DNA from 2 places in the Halomonas sp. AOP7-E1-9 genome. Region 1 is predicted to be linked to the other one. Evidence: predicted binding sites of a transcription regulator. Region 1 holds the regulator's gene; the other holds the start of a gene.
The links. The regulator PhoB, encoded in region 1, activates phosphate uptake and scavenging genes when phosphate is short. The targets are predictions, from matches to a motif close to TGTCATANNNNTGTCANA.
Positions count from the first base shown of each region.

Region 2: ugpB (sn-glycerol-3-phosphate ABC transporter substrate-binding protein UgpB) is a predicted target of PhoB. The motif match lies at 7,911-7,928, and genes of this name have one in related genera.

Region 1 covers NZ_JBQSVC010000004.1:73,354-83,067, forward strand. Annotated here, with positions in the region: gene pstA (phosphate ABC transporter permease PstA) at 1-1,172, shown strand, start outside; gene pstB (phosphate ABC transporter ATP-binding protein PstB) at 1,166-1,981, shown strand; gene phoU (phosphate signaling complex protein PhoU) at 2,026-2,751, shown strand; gene cysZ (sulfate transporter CysZ) at 2,828-3,568, shown strand; gene ACT3R4_RS03870 (hypothetical protein) at 3,651-3,983, opposite strand; gene ACT3R4_RS03875 (hypothetical protein) at 4,649-5,029, opposite strand; gene phoR (phosphate regulon sensor histidine kinase PhoR) at 5,335-6,630, opposite strand; gene phoB (phosphate regulon transcriptional regulator PhoB) at 6,633-7,322, opposite strand; gene ubiA (4-hydroxybenzoate octaprenyltransferase) at 7,453-8,349, opposite strand; gene ACT3R4_RS03895 (chorismate--pyruvate lyase family protein) at 8,385-8,948, opposite strand; gene ACT3R4_RS03900 (NAD(P)/FAD-dependent oxidoreductase) at 9,034-9,714, shown strand, end outside.
Region 2 covers NZ_JBQSVC010000008.1:87,230-96,943, reverse strand. Annotated here, with positions in the region: gene ACT3R4_RS06995 (bifunctional metallophosphatase/5'-nucleotidase) at 1-412, shown strand, start outside; gene ACT3R4_RS06990 (DUF1428 domain-containing protein) at 490-858, opposite strand; gene ACT3R4_RS06985 (YciI family protein) at 855-1,232, opposite strand; gene ACT3R4_RS06980 (YciI family protein) at 1,229-2,071, opposite strand; gene ACT3R4_RS06975 (RNA polymerase sigma factor) at 2,177-3,394, opposite strand; gene ACT3R4_RS06970 (sn-glycerol-3-phosphate import ATP-binding protein UgpC) at 3,527-4,582, opposite strand; gene ugpE (sn-glycerol-3-phosphate ABC transporter permease UgpE) at 4,584-5,432, opposite strand; gene ugpA (sn-glycerol-3-phosphate ABC transporter permease UgpA) at 5,451-6,335, opposite strand; gene ugpB (sn-glycerol-3-phosphate ABC transporter substrate-binding protein UgpB) at 6,497-7,825, opposite strand; gene argE (acetylornithine deacetylase) at 8,045-9,217, shown strand; gene ACT3R4_RS06945 (hypothetical protein) at 9,327-9,641, opposite strand.

The sequences.
Region 1 (9,714 bases):
AGCGCCTCTATTTTAAAGGTAACCGTGATGTAGACGGCGTCAGCTGGCACTGGGTAGATATCGACGATATTACCTCACGTACAACACCGCACGACCTGATCCGCCTGGAACGTGCTCCGTGGGGCAGTTTTATTGGTCGCTTGGCCGCAGTAGAAACTGACCAGCAATCGCTGCATGGCCGCGAAGCGTGGGACTATTTAAACAATGCACTTACCCTACCGGCTAATCAGCGCCCGCCGGGGCAGCTGCTGCTGGTCACGGCACAGGGCGAGACGTTACGCCAACCTCTGGACAGCGTCAGCCAGGCACTGGCGCCTAATGCCATGTCCTGGTGGCAAAAAACGCACACTTGGGGCACTAACGTTTGGCAGTTTTTAAGCGAGGGCCCGCGTGCGGCCAATACCAGTGGCGGCGTATGGCCGGCTATTTTCGGTACTGTACTGATGGTCATTTTAATGTCCGTAATCGTCACCCCCTTTGGCGTACTGGCCGCTATTTATCTTAATGAAATTGCTCATCAAAACCGACTTACCCGGTTAGTGCGCATTGGCGTACGCAATTTGGCGGGCGTTCCCTCCATTGTGTACGGCGTATTCGGCCTTGGCGTATTCGTTTACGGCATTGGCGGCACGCTGGATAGCTGGTTCTTCAGCGATACACTGCCTTCGCCAACGTTCGGCACCGGCGGTCTTTTATGGGCCTCTTTAACGCTCGCGCTATTGACGCTTCCTGTCGTGATTGTGGCCACCGAGGAAGGGCTTGCTCGCATTCCCGATGCCCAGCGTGAGGGGGCAGTAGCGCTGGGGGCCACCCGTCTGGAAATGCTAACGCGTATTGTCCTGCCCATGGCTACTCCTGCCATGCTAACTGGCGTTATTCTCGCTATCGCCCGCGCCGCAGGCGAAGTCGCTCCGCTTATGCTGGTGGGGGTTGCCAAGTTAGCTCCGCAAATGCCGGTCGACGGTGAGTTTCCTTATGTGCACCTGGAGCGCAAATTTATGCATCTTGGCTATCATCTATTTGATACTGCTTTTCATGGCGAAGATGTACAGGCCGCTATGCCTCTGGTTTACGCCACGGCGCTTCTTTTAGTGGTTATTATTTTGGTGCTTAACCTAACTGCCATATTTCTGCGTCATTATTTTAGGCGCCAACGAGGAAGCGAATGCTAGCGTCATTAGATATAGCCAATGCCCCACAGGCGCCGGTGACGCACTTTTCATCCGAGCACTGCGCCTTGAGTATCGACCAATTTAACCTCGCCTATGCGGGGAAATCGGCGTTGCGTAATTTAACGTTGAGTGTGCCACGCCACCGGGTAACGGCCTTTATTGGGCCTTCTGGCTGTGGCAAGTCAACACTGCTACGTGCCATTAACCGGTTACATGATCTTAACGAGAGCGTGGAACACAGTGGGCATATTCAGCTTGAAGGGCAGGATATTTACGCCGCGCAGATGAACGTGACCGAGCTACGCCGCCGGGTAGGCATGGTGTTTCAAACGCCCAATCCGTTTCCCATGTCGATCTATGAAAACGTCGCTTTTGGCTTGCGTTTACAGCATCGCCTACCCAAGCGGCAACGCGATGACATTATCGAGTGGGCGCTGACCTCAGCAGCCCTATGGGATGAGGTAAAAGACCGCCTGCATCGTTCGGCGTGGCAGCTATCAGGTGGTCAGCAGCAGCGCTTGGTCATCGCTCGAACGCTAGCCGTTCAACCGGATGTGCTACTACTGGATGAGCCGGCATCAGCGCTTGATCCAATTTCAACGCTGAAGATTGAGGAGCTGATTCGTAACCTTAAATCACAGCTAACCCTTATCCTTGTCACCCACAATATGCAGCAAGCCGCACGGGTCTCCGATTATACGGCCTTTCTACACAACGGAGAGCTGGTTGAGTACGGCCCTACCGACCAGGTCTTCACTAATCCGCGTTTACAGCGCACCGAGAACTACATCACCGGCCGCATGACGTAGTCGTCAATCATCAGGCCTAACTAACCCAACATCAGGAGTGCTCAATGGATATTACGAGCGATACCCACAGCCAGCATATCTCGCGCCAGTTCAACCAGGAGCTGGAAGAGCTAAAAACCCACCTGATGGCCATGGGCGGCCTGGTGGAAAAACAGGTGCAGGATGCCGTATTCGCCCTGCTGGAAAACGATACCCGCTTGGCTGAAAAAGTGCGCGATAACGACCGGCAAGTGAACGATCTTCAGCTGCAAATTGATGAAGAGTGCACCCGTGTATTGGCACGCCGCCAGCCTGCAGCATCAGACTTACGCCTGGTGCTTGCCGTTATTCGTGCCACTTCAGATCTTGAGCGTATCGGCGATGAAGCCAGCAAGATTGCGCGTAATGCAATCCTGCTCAGCGAAAACACCAGCACGGTTCGTGGCTTAATTGAAGTTCGCCATATCAGTGAGCATGTACGTAAAATGCTGCGCGATGCGCTGACAGCCTTTGCCCGTTTCGATACCGACTTGGCGATGAAGGTAGTGCGTGAAGATGAGTCGGTCGATGATGAGTACGGCAGTGCCATGCGCTCATTGATGACCTTCATGATGGAGGATTCGCGCTCAATTAGTTCAATACTCAGCATTATGTGGGTGCTGCGCGCGCTGGAACGCGTCGGCGACCATGCCGACAACCTGGCAGAGTACGTTGTGTATCTCGTGAAGGGGCTCGATATTCGACATAGCGACCTGGACACCGTCGACCAGAAGGTAACGAAAAAGCCTTGACCCATGAGGCATTTCCTCTTGCAATACGTCTGGGCGGACACCCGCCTGGACGTTTGTATTGATGAGGACTGCTTGAATGTTGGATGCAATAACAGCGCTTAGCCGAGGTACGCGGCTGGTCTATCAAAAAGGCCTGCGGCGTTATATTTTTCTTCCTATCCTCGTCAATATTATTGTTTATGCCGCCATGTTCAGCTTTGTGATTACGCGCTTTTCAGGCTGGATTGACCACTGGATGACATTAGTACCTGCTTGGCTGGATTGGCTCTCCTGGCTGATCTGGCCGCTGTTTGTGGTTAGCCTTATTGTCATTGTATTCTTCACCTTTACCCTGATCACAAGCTTTATTGCGGCGCCTTTTTACGGCTTTTTAGCGGCTAAAGTGGAAATTCAAGAAACAGGCCGTATACCGCTGGATGATCGCGGGCTGACCAAAACGGCGCTTGATGCGCTAGGCCGAGAGCTGGTCAAACTCGCGTATATCGCCCCACGCGCCATTGCCCTCTTTATCATCAGCTGGATTCCAGGGCTCAACCTCTTTGCGCCGATTCTATGGGGGCTGTTCTCCGCATGGGTAATGGCCATTACCTATCTGGACTATCCTATGGATAATAATAAAGTCTCGTTCAAGGATATGCGTCAACGGCTTTCCAGGCGCTGGTGGCAAAGCCTCAGCTACGGCGGGCTCGTGACTCTGGTTACCTGGATACCGCTTGCCAATCTTTTTCTGATTCCGGGGGCCGTAGCGGGAGCCGTACTCATGTGGGACCAATATTATCGTACGGCAAATGAGCTTACGATCCAGCGGCCCTCATAACACCTGAAAAGCCATGCTTTTTTCTACGCTTTTAGACGCGAAACCCCGCTTTAACGGGGTTTTTAATGCTTTCAGTAGTGGTTTACCAGTCCAGGCTATCGCCTTCTTTGTGATTTAACTCGGTCGATTCGAACGAATGGGTGTTACGACGCTGGGTGCCATCCTGATCCCGCTGCAGCTGGCTTGACGGTGCATAGTTGCCGTTCATATGATCACGCTGACTATGGTTAAGCTCACTGGGTGAGTAGTGAGGACTAGACGTGCTAGTGGATTGCGGCATGTCGATGACATCGCTGCCGACTGCACGATCTTTAGTACGCTCAATAGAGCTTTGGGCAAAAGCTAGCGGGCTTGCAATCAAACCGATAGAAATACCTAAAATACCTACCGTTTTTAAAACTGCTTTAAATGACATAACGCTCTCCTGATGTGGGGTGCCGCTCACCTGTCTTGGCTATTATCACACTAACGTAAATACCATTGCACTGAAGGGTGAGAAGCGATCAGTGCCTTTGACTGCAAGATTATGGTCCAAGTGCCCAAACATCCCAAATTCATGAAATGCTGAATGATTAAAAATATTTTTAAACACGACCACACAAATAAAGCTATCCAAGTAAATAACAAGCTAACATTTTTTTAGTGTTGGCACAGCACCATGGTGAACAAGCTAAAAAGCTCGTTATCAACCTTTGTGTTTAAAAAGCATGAAAGGGGTCATCACGCCGTGGGACAAGAGAATCGTGAAAAAACTATTTGAGCGAGGGTAATGTTAAAAAAACGTAGATAGGAAAGGTTCAGTTTTAAAACCAGCCAAACACGACGGCTCATCAAGGGCTACATAACAAGATTAGGCCCTGCCATGGCAGGGCCCTAACCTCGCATCTATGGACAATATCTAGCGCTAGCTTCCACTCCTTTTGCGGGACTCCAACCTTGGAATTTACCCTGACTAACGCTCTGATTGTCGCTTGATTCAATCCATGAATCGGTGAGCATCCATGCGATGGGACATCCTTATCCCGTGCTCGTTCCTAAACTGTAGTACAAATTTTTAGCGCTGAGTGTTTAAACCGCTGGTCACTGATCTTGACCAGTGGTCACAGAGCTATTTTGCTCAGGCAGGTCGCTCGGCTCAAATGACGTATCGCCGCCACCTGTTACGCCCGTTGGACCGCCATCCATCGACTCATTATGAGTTTTATGTTGAGAAGAACCTGCACCGGGGCGAGTAGTATCGCCTGCGCTTTCACCGTTCATATCTGAGAGCTCGTCTGCATCATAGGTAGATGCATCACCACCTGCACCTGTACCAGATGATTGCGGCTGCACGGGTTCTTCATCAGCAGTAATATCGTGGCTCGGGTCTACTGGTTCTTGGGCAAAAGCGAAGGGGCTTGCCAGTAAACCGAATGTTACACCTAAAATCCCAGCTTTCTTGAGTAGTTCCTTGGACATCATGTTCCTTCTCCTCGATCGCTGTTGATACCGCTTACCTTAAGGAAGTGCCTTCCTGGCGTACCATTTCCTGCGGTAATCTTCCTTGCCCAACTTAATGCAGATGTGATGCCAAAAAACAAAAATAAAAAAATATTTATTATTAATAAACAACTTAAAACAAATCCCGCGTGCCAATCATGCTCGCTGATCGTGTATAAGGGACCACCATAACTGACTAAAAATGACACATGAGCAGACTTGAACCATAGATGGCTTGTCCATATGGCACGCTTGGATAAAGGTTATACAGAAGACCAGGAAGGAGGCTAGGAGGTAGCAGCCAGCCGAGTGGCGGGGAAAGTACAGCGAAATAGCGAACCTTCGCCAGGGTGCGATTCAACCTGAAGCTGAGCATCATGGCGCAGCAGGATATGCTTAACGATGGCAAGACCAAGCCCAGTACCGCCTGTCGCGGTACTCCGGCCTTTATCAACCCGATAAAAGCGCTCCGTTAGCCTGGGGAGGTGGACAGGATCGATGCCCTCTCCATCATCTTCTACTTCTATGCATGCGCTTCCATCTTCCATGGGCGCCCAGCGCAGTATAATTTGGCTACCCTCTGGGGTATATCGCACCGCATTGAAAGCCAGGTTAGAAATGGCGCTACGTATTTCCTGCTCGCTCCCTATGAGCTGGGCGTCACTTTCAATAGCAACACGGACAACATGCTTACGGTGCGATAGCGCCAATGCATCCTGGCAGACGCTATTAAGCAATTGCTCAACCGACAGCGCCTGATGATCTTGCCCGCCTTGATCAATTTCCAAGCGTGACAAAAGCAGCAGGTCGTTAACCAGATTTTGCATGCGCTGCGTCTGGTCCTGCATTTGCTCGATCCCCCTGCCCAAGCGAGGCGGAAGCTGCTCAGCCAAGTCACCATAGGTTTCGAGGTAGCCAGAAAGAACGGTTAGCGGCGTACGCAGCTCATGGGAGACGTTGGCCACGAAGTCTCTGCGCATCTGCTCAAGGCGGTGCAAACGAGTGATATCCCGCGCCATCACCAGGCGCTCATCGTCGCCATACAAGGTAATTTGGTATTGCAGAATGCTGCGCTCATCAATGGGTGAGGTCAGCGTAAGCGGTTCGCTGTAATCGCGGGCGTTGAAGTAGCTGATAAAGCGTGGGTCACGCAACAAATTGGTAATGTGCTGGCCACGATCGTGCGCGGTTTGTAGGCCCAGCATATCCGTCGCTGCACTGTTCCACCACTCCAAATCACCGTGGCGGTCGAGCATTACCACGCTGTCGCGCATGGCCTCTGAGGATTCCTGGATACGCGCAAGCGTAGACCGCAATCGACCTTGTGTAATGCGCTGGCTTTTTTGGTAGCGGTAAAGACGATCAAGCAAATCCCCCCACATGCCACCCGCAGCCGGGGGCTCGTTATGAGGGTTAAGGGTTAACCATTGAAAGAGGACGCGCAGTTGGCGTAAATGGTAAAAAAGACAAACGGCCAACCCGGCTGCCAAGCCAAGGCCCGCTGAGCCTAGCAGCCACCCCAGGCAAACACCTATGGTCGCTAACCAGGCAATACGCCAAAGCTCACGGCTCCATAGGCGCACTGTTACACCCGGGCTGAGAAACGATAACCGGTACCCCGTACCGTCTGAATCAGGTTTTGATGCACATCGCCTAACGCCTTACGCAAGCGCCGAATATGTACATCCACTGTGCGTTCTTCAACATACACATTGCCGCCCCATACCTGGTCCAGCAGTTGGCTGCGCGTATAGGCTCGCTCCTGGTGGGTCATAAAGAACTGCAGCAGGCGATATTCAGTGGGCCCCATTTCCAACGCCTTGCCATGCGCACTAACACGGTGGCTGACGGGGTCGAGTAGAAGGCCGTTAATTTCGATGGGGTCTTCTACGCCACGCGGAGTGGTGCGTCGCAATACGGCTTTCAAGCGCGCGACCAACTCACGGGGCGAGAAGGGTTTGGTGATATAGTCGTCCGCGCCCGCCTCAAGGCCTTGAATCTTATTGTCTTCCTCACCCTTGGCGGTGAGCATAATAATCGGCATTTCGGCGGTGGCTTCTTCACGCTTAAGGCGTCGCGCCAACTCAATACCACTGGTACCTGGCATCATCCAATCCAGAAGCAGTAAGTCAGGCTGATGGTCAACGACTAACGCGTGGGCATCCTGGGCGTTATCCGCTTCAAGCACGCGATAGTCAGCCATTTCCAGCGCCACTGCGATCATTTCGCGAATAGGTGCTTCATCATCGACAATCAAAACGGTCTTGGCGGTCATTCCAGGGCCTCACGGTGCTCAATGAAAGGTAATTCAATGACATCTCAGTGACAATAACACCATGACTTGATGACACTTATATGACAATAGCCAATAACAAGAACGAATGACAGGCGCTAATCACGCTTTGCTAGAGCGGCCCGGCCACTGGCCACCAACTTAGCGCAATGCCGGCAAAAACCAGCAGCCCTGACCAGTAATTATTCAAAAAAGCCTGAAAACACGGGTCGCGTTCACGATGCCGAATCAGGCGCTGTTGATGAATAAAGGTGGCCGCCATACCGGCAAGGCCCAGCCAGAAAAAACCACCCAGCCCCATACGAACACCCACAAAGGCTAACAGCACCAACGTCGCCAGTTGCAGTAACCCAATCATCAAGCGGTCTGCACTGCCAAACAGCACCGCCGTTGATTTAATACCAATTTTTAGGTCATCGTCACGGTCGACCATGGCGTATTGGGTATCGTAAGCAACCGTCCACAGTACGTTCGCAAAAAACAGCAACCAGGCTTCCACAGGTACATATCCCAGCACCGCCCCAAACGCCATGGGGATTGCCCACGAAAAAGCCGCCCCCAGCACCACCTGAGGAAGATGGGTGTAACGCTTCATAAAGGGGTAGATAAACGCCAGGACCACGCCACCAATCGACAGCAGCACCGTAAACCAGTTGGTCAGCAGCACTAACACAAACGCAACAGTGACCAGCCCAATAAACAGCAGTTTGGCTTCGGTTTCACTGATTCGCCCCGTCGCCAGTGGACGATGTTTCGTGCGCTTAACGTGGCCATCAACATGGCGGTCAGCGTAATCATTCACAACGCAGCCAGCAGCGCGCATAACATAAACACCTGCCACAAAAATAAGCAGCACGTTGCGACCAGGCACCCCGTTTGTAGCCACCCAAAGCGCCCATAAGGTAGGCCACATCAATAGCCAGGTACCAATGGGGCGGTCCAGGCGCATTAAGTGTAAAAAATCAGCGACTCGCGCCCATCCGACTGGCCGCAACAAAGAACGATCCATGCCTACCTCACGTAAAGAAGAGATGCCGAGCAAGCCTACCGCGAAGACAAACGAAGGTCATCTGCCATGGTGGATAAAAAGTACTCTTGTACAAGTAGCGATAACCCACCATGTTGAAACACTGAGCGCCGCCCCCAACGACTTTTCACGCCAGCAACCTGAGGGAAGGCAAAGCGTGGCGCACCGCTCGTAGCTTCAAGAGGGCCGCGTACTAAATCTGGCTGGCGAAACAGCCAACTGCCCAGCGCGCGCTCACCAAGTTGCTCCAATCGCTGGCCTTTTAGCTGTGTTAAGGGGGCAACCGAACGTGCGACCACCCAAGGGTTATCACCCACGCACAGGGCGACCTCCCTTAACCAGGCATAGCGACGAAGCTCAATCCCCAACGCCTGCGCTTCATCATGCAGAGGCACGCCGGCGCCTTGGCGCAGCAGGCGAACACGGAATGGTTGCCCTGCGCCTGCCGCTTGCAAGCGAGCCGTTAGTGAATCCGTAGACGCAACCCACTCCCACCAGGCAGCGCTCATGGCGGGGCGTAACGCAGCCACGGGCTGCCAAACAGGAAAGGCATGCGTTTGCCGAAAAGAGGACGTCACCACCAGATACTCCTGGGCAAAAAACAGAGAAGCTAGTGTAACATGGTGGTCTTAAAAGCTTTTACGACACCGATTATTTGGGGATGGCATGCCTGCATCACATCCGGTTAGCAACCCGACTGGCCACGCTGAGTTGATCATCATTGGCACCGGCATGGCAGGCATTGGGCTTGCCCGTGCGCTACGCCGCCAAGGCGATAAGCGCTCGATTATTTTGGTGAGCGCAGACAGCGGCGAGGACTACAGCAAGCCGCTGTTATCTACCGGCTTTGCAAAACGCCTCTCGCCCCACCAGTTGGCCAGGCATTCAGCCGCGGTACTGGCCGATGAGCTGGATGCCCATGTGCTTACCCATACGTCAGTAGAACACGTGACACCAGACACGCACACTATACAGCTTAGTGACGGGCAAACACTTGCCTACGATACGCTGGTGCTGGCGACCGGTGCTGAATCCCGAGTGCCTTTTGCCATTCCAGAAAGCGTTGCTCGCTACTGCTTTACCATTAACGATCTCAACGACTATCGCCTGTTCCATCACGCGCTGAACGATCGCCCCGCGCGCATTGCCGTTATCGGCGCAGGATTAGTCGGCTGTGAATTTGCCAATGACCTGCAGGCAGGTGGCCATCAAGTCACCCTGATTGCTCCAGAGGCCACGCCGTTACCCAGGCTATTACCAGAACCACTGGGGTTTGCGCTGAGTGATGCCTTTCAGGAAGCCGGTATAAAGCTTGCGCTTCACCGCACGATTAAAGAGTTAACCCCA
Region 2 (9,714 bases), on a different contig from region 1:
TGGCAATCGCCTGGCGCTGGTGAGCGTGACGGGCGCGGAGCTTTTGGAAACGTTCGAGATTGGACTGGCAAATGCCCCGGATGAAAACGGCGGTTTCCTGCAGGTGTCGAACGGTACCGAGTTGGTATATGACAGTCGCCAACCCGTTGGTGAGCGCGTTGTAAGCCTGAAGGTGACGCAGAATGGCATGTTGCAGCCGGTAGACCCTGAAAGTACCTACACCATCGCCACCAACCATTTTACCGCAGCTGGTGGCGACAGCCATACCGCGTTAGAAGCCGCCTATGAGGATGAGCGCAGCACCATTGTTGGCAATACCGACTGGGAAATGTTGCGTGACTATATGGTTTCGTTAGGTGGCGTGGATTATCAGGTCGAAGGGCGCATCACTGACCAGGCTCGCCAGCATTAAACGTGGATGACGGGCCGTCCGGACGTTACGCAGAGGCGGCCCTTATTCAGAGTCATGAAAGCCAGGCAGAAGCTTGGTCACTCATCGATAAGCGTGGCAAAACTACCGAATATCGCCCGCTTGCCATCAAACGGCATTGGATTGATATCCGGCTGTAAGCGCGGGTCCTTCATGACCTTGGGCATCGCCTCATCATGCACGGCGCGGGATGGCCATTCGATCCACGAAAAGATAATGGTTTCATTATCCTTGCGCTGAACAGCCATGGAGTAAGAGGTGATTTCCCCTTCGGGGACATCCTCGCCCCAGCACTCGACTACCCGCAGCGCGCCATGCTCTTTGAAAACTTCGGCAGCAACACGGGCGTGCTCGATGAATATTTCTTTATTAGCCGTGGGCACGGCCGCGACGAAACCATCAATATAGCGTTGAGTGGTGGTGCTCATGATGCTTCTCCAGTCTGGGCTTTGGGCGGGAGTTCTCGAATGGGGCGTACTTCAATGCTGCCGAGTCTCGCGGGTGGAATGCGGCTGGCTAGCTGTAGGGCCTCGTTTAAATCACGCGCTTCGAGCAGGTAAAAACCGGCCAGCTGTTCTTTGGTTTCCGCAAACGGGCCGTCGGTAATCACTGTCTCGCCATTGCGTACACGCACCGTGGTAGCAGTGTCTATTGGCTGCAGCGCTTCACCGGCTAGGTAATTTCCTTGAGCACTCAATCGCTCTACCCCCGCGATGCACTCCTGATTAAGGTCATGCCACGCCTGGTCGCTCATGGCACTAATAAGTTGTTCCTGGTAGTACACTAAGGCCGCATATTTCATGGCGTTTCTCCTTCAGTAGAAAGGCAACTATCCGCCGACACATTGATCATCCACTGCACGCCAAAGCGGTCAGTGGCCATGCCAAACCCTGCAGACCAGAATGTTGGTTCAAAAGGCATGATCACCTCTCCGCCTTCGGCAAGCCGTGTAAAGGTTAGGGAGGCTTGCTCGATCTCCTGATACTCCAGCTGAATCTGCACGCCTTGTGGTGGCATGTACTGTTCAGGCGCCATGTCGGCGCCCATCAAGCGACGACCGCGTAGGTTCAGCGAGGCGTGGATGATGCGGTCATGCAGTGAAGGGGGGACATGTTCCGCTGCTGGGGTTTCTGCGTAAGTCAGCAAGCACTCTATGTGGCCGCCGAGCACGTCGGCATAGAACTGCATGGCTTCCCGGCAGGTGCCAGGAAAGGCGACATACACATTCATGGCATCCGGTACGCGAGCATGGTCGTGATGCTTATCCAGGCCTGCGCCGGGCTCAAACTCCTCAAGTGTAAAGTAGCGCCTTAGCTCAAGGAGTACGTTGCCGTCGGCATCCAGCGTTGGCCACTGTTGTGCCCACTCCAAAGCGACGTCAAGTGAAGGTGTCTCCAGCACGCTATAACCAGCGATACGCTCACTGGCAGGAGCCAGAGGGCCGGGGAGGATAGTGGGAGTGCCGTTATTGAACTGGATCAGGCAGCCATCGCTTGTTGGATGTAAGCCGTTGCCGCTTACGAGTACACCGGCTTGCATCATGCGCTCGTTGTAATCAGCCATGGCGGCAAGCATTTCCTGGGATGGCATAACGCCATTTTCGGTGGCCGCATCGGCACGCCGTATCAGCATGAATTTCATTGAGAGTCTCTTTTATTGTGGTGGATACTCTCTAGACGTCTGGCGTGTTCGCAAATCGACAGGCCTGCAGATTATTTTTTTATAACGATGTTTTTATAGCGATGCTTAAAGTTCGGTCAATCTGTCGAGCAAAAAGCGTTTTTCTGGATACTGAGAGGTTAATGTCAGGGCCTTTTGGTAGGCATCGCGCGCGGCGTCATTGTTGCCCTGTCGACGTAGCAAATCCGCCTGTGCCGCATACAATAAATAGTAGCGAGAGAGTTGAGGATGATGAGATAGCTCATCAAGCAGGCTCAATCCGGTTGCTGGGGAATCATGCATGGCAACGGCCACCGCGCGATTCAAGGTCAGGACAGGCGATGGGTAATGGCGGCATAAAGCGTCATACAGCCGGACAACCCGTGCCCAGTCGGTTTGCCCAGGGTCATGGGCTTGGGCGTGTACGGCGGCAATTGAGGCTTGGAGGGTATAAAAACCAACAGGGGTAAGGGCGAGTGCCTGTTCGAGCCACTCAATACCTGTGTGAATTTCCTTCTGGTGCCATAAGCGCCTGTTTTGCGCTTCCAGTGTGACCAGGCCGCCTTGTTGATCCTGGCGGGCATCCCGGCGGGCGTTAGTAAGCAGCATGAGTGCCAGTAGCCCAAACACTTCACCCTGGGGTAGCAACGCTGCCAGTTCCTCGCCAAGACGTAGCGCCTCGCGGGTCAGGCTGATATCGACCACCGCCGTGCCGCTACTGCTTGAATAACCTTCATTGAAAACCAGGTAAATAATCTGGAGTACGTCCGGCAAACGCTCGGGCAATGCCTCCGGCGCAGGTACCGCATAGGGAATATGCGCATCGCGAATCTTGCGTTTTGCCCGTACGATGCGCTGTGCCACGGTTGAAGGTTTCATCAGTAGGGCACGGGCGACTTGTTCGGTGGTTAGCCCGCACATCTCTCGTAGTGTTAGCGCAAGGCGTGCTTCTATGCTTAAGCTTGGGTGGCAGCAGGTAAACAGCAGCCGCAGTGAGTCATCTGCGATAGCGACATCGTCGAATTCCCAGGTTTCTTCCATCGGTAATAGCAAATGTGCCCGGCGTCGTGCTGTACTGCGTCGACGAATTTGATCGATTCCGCAGTAATAGCCGGTGCGGATCAGCCACGCCTGAGGGTTATCGGGGGCGCCTTTGGCAGGCCACTGTTGAGCTGCGGCGACAAAGGCATCTTGCATGGCTTCCTCGGCAAGCTCGAAGTCTCCCAGCAGACGGATCAGGGTGGCCTGAACACGTCTGGCATGAGTACGGTAAAGGGCATCGAGTAAGGAGGGTTTAGGACGCATGGTAGAAGACCCATTCGCATCTATAGGGGCGCCAAAGTGGATAATAGTCAATAATGCTTTCTCAAACCTAGCCTATAGCGCCCCTTTTTACTTGCTCTTTTTCTACTGGCTGTTGTTTTCGTAAAAGGCGAGTCAATCCCCCGCGCGCTGGCCGGTTACACTGTTAAACGGGTGCAGCGCTTCGCGGGTGACATAGAAGCGTAGCGTTTCGCCTTCGTTGACCGGCGGCTGGCCACTCACCCGAATCACAGTGGGCTGGTCGCTGTCGGCGAGCCGCACGTAAAGGTGGCTTTCGGCGCCGGCGGCTTCAAAAAGCTCAAGCGTGGAGTCGACCACCAGGTGGGGGGCATTGGGTGGCGATAGGCGCATATCGTCCGGGCGAATGCCGACTGTGTCGGTCTCGGCGGGAAGATCGTCTAGCAGGTCATGGGTGCCGCGCGTTTGCAGGTACTCAAGCGGCACCATGTTCATCGCAGGCGAGCCGATAAACCCTGCCACGAACATCGACGCAGGGCGCGCGTAGATCTCCATGGGCGTGCCTACCTGCTCGATTTTGCCAGCGCTAAGCACCACTAAGCGATCGCCCAGCGTCATCGCTTCTAACTGGTCGTGGGTTACGTAGAGGCTGGTAGTCTTCAAGCGCCGCTGAAGCTGCTTGATCTCCACCCGCATCTGCACACGCAGCTTGGCATCCAGGTTAGAGAGCGGTTCGTCGAACAAGAAGGCCGCGGGCTCGCGCACCAATGCCCGGCCCATGGCGACGCGCTGGCGCTGACCGCCGGAGAGCTTGCGCGGCTTGCGCGCAAGAAATTCTTCGATTTCAAGCATTTTGGCCGCTTTACGTACCCGCTCTTCGATCTCGGGTTTTTTAAAGCCGCGGTTTTTCAACCCGTAAGCGAGGTTGTTGTACACCGTCATGTGCGGATAGAGCGCGTAGTTTTGGAATACCATGGCGATATCGCGCTCGGCGGGTTCGAGACTGTTGACCACCCGATCACCAATCTTGAGCGTGCCGTCGGTAATCGTTTCAAGCCCGGCCACCATGCGTAATAGCGTGGATTTACCGCAGCCTGAAGGGCCTACCAGCACCACAAACTCACCGTCTTCAATCGCCAGGTCAATGCCTTTAACGGCATGGACGTCGCCTGCGTAGGTTTTTCTAAGCCCTTCCAAGGTAATACTGGCCATCTTATTTCTCCGTCTCGGTCAGGCCTTTCACGAACAGTTTCTGCATAAACAGCACCACTAATACCGGCGGCAGCATGGCAAGCGTGACGGTCGCCATAATGAGGTTCCAGGCGGGTACGCGGTCGGACGAGGCCATCAGGCGCTTGATGCCCAGCACGATGGTGTAGAAGTCTTCGTCGGTGGTGACCAGCAGTGGCCACAGGTACTGCACCCAGCCGTAAATAAACATGATCACAAAGAGAGCGGCGATATTGGTGATCGATACCGGCAGCAATATGTCCTTGAAGAACTTCATCGGCCCGGCGCCATCCACTCGGCTGGCCTCCATCAGCTCTTCCGGCACGGTCATGAAGAACTGGCGGAATAGGAAGGTCGCGGTAGCAGAGGCAATCAGTGGCAGGGTTAAGCCCGCATAGGAGTTCAGCATGCCGAGATCTGCCACAACGGCGTAGGTGGGGATGATGCGCACTTCGACCGGCAGCATCAGCGTGATAAAAATGATCCAGAACGCCAGCATGCGAAACGGAAAGCGGAAATAGACAATCGCAAAAGCGGAAAGAATCGAAATAGCGATCTTACCGATCGCAATCGTCAGTGCCATGATCAGCGAGTTACCCAGCATCAGCCAGACCGGCGGCGTGCCGCCTACCTGCCAACCGGAACTGAGCATCTGCCGGTAGGATGCAAACATGTTGTCGCCGGGAAGCAGCGGCAACACCCCACGCACGAAGGCGCTGGATTCGTGGGTCGAGGCGATAAAGGCCACATACACCGGGAACGCCACCACCAATACGCCTGCAATGAGCACCAGGTGGGTCAGAATATTTAGAAAGGGTCTGTTTTCAACCATGTTTACTTCCTTAACGCACTAGTAGTTGACCCGGCGTTCCACGTATCGGAACTGGATAAACGTCAAGATAATCACGATGCCCATCAGCATGACCGACTGGGCGGATGAGGAGCCTATATTCAGCCCCGCTACGCCATCGGTGTAGACCTTGTAGACCAATGTCATGGTGGCTTGGCCAGGCCCGCCAGCGGTGGTGGCATCGATCACCCCGAAGGTGTCGAACATCACGTAGTTGATGTTGATGATCAGCAGGAAGAAAGTGGTGGGCGATAGCAGCGGGAGCACGATGGTCCAAAAGCGCTTAAAGGGGCCCGCGCCATCAATGGCCGCTGCCTCCATGAGCGACTGCGGAACAGATTGCAGCCCTGCCAGGAAAAACAGGAAGTTATAGGAGATCTGCTTCCAAGCGGCGGCAATGGTGATCAAAATCATGGCTTGAGAGCCCGAAACGCGGTGATTCCAGCTGATACCGAACCAGTCGAGCAGATGCGGCAGAAGACCGATGGTGGGGTTGAACAGAAACCACCACAACACACCCGCTACTACCGGAGCAACAGCGTAAGGCCATACCAGAAGCGTGGTATAGAACTTGGCGCTCTTCAGCACACGGTTGACGCAAACGGCCAGTAAAAGCGCCAGGCTCATGGAAAGTACCGTCACTGAGACGGAAAAAATCGCGGTGCGCCCCAGTGCGTTCAGGTAGCTGGGGTCGGCCAGAACGCGTGCATAGTTCTCCAGACCGACAAACGTTGTTTTAAAGCCGAACGCATCGGTGCGCTCGAAACTCGATTTAACCGCCTGGCTTGCCGGCCAGATAAAAAACACCAGCGTAATCGCCAACTGCGGCGCTAACAGTAGGAAAGGGAGCCACCGGTTTTGATAGGTGGAACGTTTGGTCTGCATGACACATCCTGTCGTACGGGCGTTGGTGCGGCTGGCCGCTGTGCTCAGCTGCCAGGAAGTAAGCCATCCCATAGGCCCCGGTGACTTGGGCGTATGGGATGGCTCCTATAACAAACCCCGGCTATAAAAGCCGGGGTTTGTTGACAAGTAACGAGAAGCGCTTAGTTATTGGCTGCCTCAAAGTCGCGAAGAATCTGATTGCCGCGGCTTGCCGCATCATCCAGCGCTTGCTGACCGCTCTTGTCGCCGGCTAGTACGGCCTGGAACTCTTCGTCCAGAACCATGCGCACTTGGGGGTAGTTGCCAAAGCGCAGGCCTTTGGAGTTCTCTGTCGGCTCGTTTAAGTTGATCTGCTCGATGGCGATATCCGCGCCTGGGTTTTCGTCGTAGTAACCCTGCTCTTGGCTCAGCTCGTAAGCGGCAGTGGTAATCGGCAGGTAGCCGGTGCCCTGGTGCCACTCGGCCTGAATTTCAGGCAAGGAGAGGTACTCAAGGAATTCAGCAACGCCGGTGTACTCGTCGTCTTCATGGCCGGAAAGCACCCACAGAGTCGCGCCGCCGATGATTGAGTTTTGCGGTGCACCGTCTACGTCGTCGTAGTAGGGCAGCATGCCAAAGCCTACGTCGAAGTCGGAGTTAGCCAACACATCGGCGCGTGATGCTGACGAGTTCATGTACATCGCGCAGTCGCTGGAATAGAACGAGGGCGCCGCGTCCGGGCCGTTTGCTGGGCCTGCGTAGCTATAGACGCCGCTATCCGACCACTCTTTCAACTGATCCCAAAAGCGCGCCTGTACGTCGCCGTTAAAGGCAAACTCGGTGTCCAGACCGCCGAAGCCGTTCTCCTGGGTGCCGATGGACTGATTGTGCAGCGCTGAGAAGTTCTCAAGGCCGACCCAGTTGGCCGCATAGGCCATGGTGAAACCGCAAGAGGCCGCGCCTTCATCGACGATTTGCTGACCCATCTCGCCCATCTCAGCCCACGTAGTAGGCGGTGATTCAGGGTCGAGGCCAGCCGCTTCAAAAATGGCTTTGTTGTAGTAAAGAATCGGTGTGGACGAGTTGAACGGCATGGAGAGCATGTTGCCGTTGGTGTCGGTGTAGTAACCGGTTACCACAGGCAGATAATCAGCCGGGTCAAAGGTGTTGCCGTGCTCTTCCATCAGCTCAAACACCGGATAGATAGCGCCTTGGGCGGCCATCATGGTGCCGGTGCCCACTTCGTAAATTTGTACGATGTGAGGCTGCTCGCCTGCACGGAAAGCGGCAATGGTGTTAACCATGGTTTGTTCGTATTCACCCCGATAGGAGGGCGTAACACGGTACTCATCCTGGGTGGCATTGAAGTCTTCGGCAAGCGCGCTCAAGCGCTCGCCCAGCTCGCCGCCCATGGAGTGCCACCAGGTGATCTCGGTAGCGGCGTGGGCGGAAACACTCAGCGTAGCCGCGGTGATGCCAGTAGATAACGCGCGTAACATAAAACGAGACATGTGAGCTCCTTTTGGGCCTGGCGCGAGCCAGGTGGCACAATGCGTTTTTTAAGATTTGTGGGTGCACTGAACAATAATGAGTGTAGATGACATTTTGATGAATGCTAACTGGACCAAGGTTTTATAAAAGCTTTGGGTTTTATCCAAGGGCATTGGTAGTAGGCGCTCTGCGAGGGCGATGATAGGGTTGAGACAATGTGCATAACTAATGAGAGTCGTATGAGTGACGCAATAGCGCTATTAACCAAACTGGTCTCTTTCGATACTACCTCCCGTGGCTCTAACCTGGCGCTGATCGAATTTGTCGAAGCTTATCTTGAAGAGTACGGCGTCGCCTCCGAACGGGTGATGAGCCCCTGCGGCACCAAGGCGAACTTGATTGCCCGTATAGGCCCTGATGCGCCGGGTGGGGTGATGCTCTCCGGCCATACCGATGTGGTGCCGGTGGAAGGCCAGCCCTGGTCGACAGATCCTTTCGCCCTGCATGACGGCCAGGACGGTAAGCTTTACGGCCGTGGCACCTGTGATATGAAAGGCTTCATTGCCTGCGCTCTTGCCATGGTGCCCACGTGGGTGAAAACGCCTTTGCAGCAGCCGATCTATTTTGGTTTTTCCTATGACGAGGAGGTTGGCTGTGTCGGTGCGCCTGCGCTGATCAAACGGTTCTACGAGCACTACTCAACCACCGCGCACGTCATTGTCGGTGAGCCGACCAGCATGCAGCCCGTCGTGGCCCAGAAGGGCGCCACCAATCTGCGCACCACCGTCGTAGGGCGCGAAGCGCACAGCAGTCAGGTGAACCAGGGCACTTCGGCCATTCATGTGGCAGCGCGACTGGTCACCTTCATAGAAGACACCATGGCGGCGTTGGTGGAGGAGGGCAAAGTGGATGAGGCTTTCAACGTACCCCACACCAGCCTCCACGTAGGCAAGATCAAGGGCGGTACGGCGATCAATATCATGGCGCGTGAGTGCCAGTTCGAGTGGGAAATACGCCACCTGCCCACCGAGACGTTTGATGAGGTGTTTGCGCGTTTTGAAGCGTATGCCGATACGTTAAGTGCCGAGCTAAGGGCGCGTGGCAAGGACGTCCAGATTACGACCGAGCCGCTGAATGTAACGGTGCCAGGCCTTGCCGACCGAGATAACCACGCTGTACTGCGCTTGGCCAAGGATCACCTGCCAAGTGAGTGCTGCAACCACGCAGTGGCCTACGCCACCGAGGCGGGACAATATCAAGGCCAAGGGTTACAAACGATTATTCTGGGTCCGGGCAGTATCGCTCAAGCGCATCAGCCGGATGAATATATTGAGAAAAGCGAACTTGAGGCGTGCCTGACGTTTATGGACCGTTTGGGAGACGCGCTACACCAACCCTATCGCGCTGATTAGACAAGCACTTGAAAACGTCGTGGGGAAAGGTATCTGAGAACGTGTTTGAAAACGATGTGAATGGACGTATTTCAACCCACCCGCTCAACGGGTGGGAGCCTCCTCCACGTTAATGATGCTGGTGGTTCTGTTCGAAAAGCTCGGCTTTGGCATTGCGCATCACATCTTCACACGCTTGCTGATGCGCCAACTGGGTTAACAGCTGCTGGGTCACTTCAAACCCTTTGCCCAGGCAGGTATCCATTTCCTCCTGGCTGACCTGAGGAGAAACATGACAATTAACCTTCAGCGTCCGACCAACACCGTCCAAACGGTCGGCTATCGCCCGCAGTCGCCAGGCGACTCGCTCTTTCCAGTTGGCTGATTCTTCTGCGCCCTCGTTTACGCTAAACGTGCACTGCCATTCGGGTTTATAAACCTTCATGAGAACCTCCGCTGCATTTGGAAAGAATCTTGGGTCGTGTTTCGTACTCCGTAAGTCAAAAAAATCTTGCTCA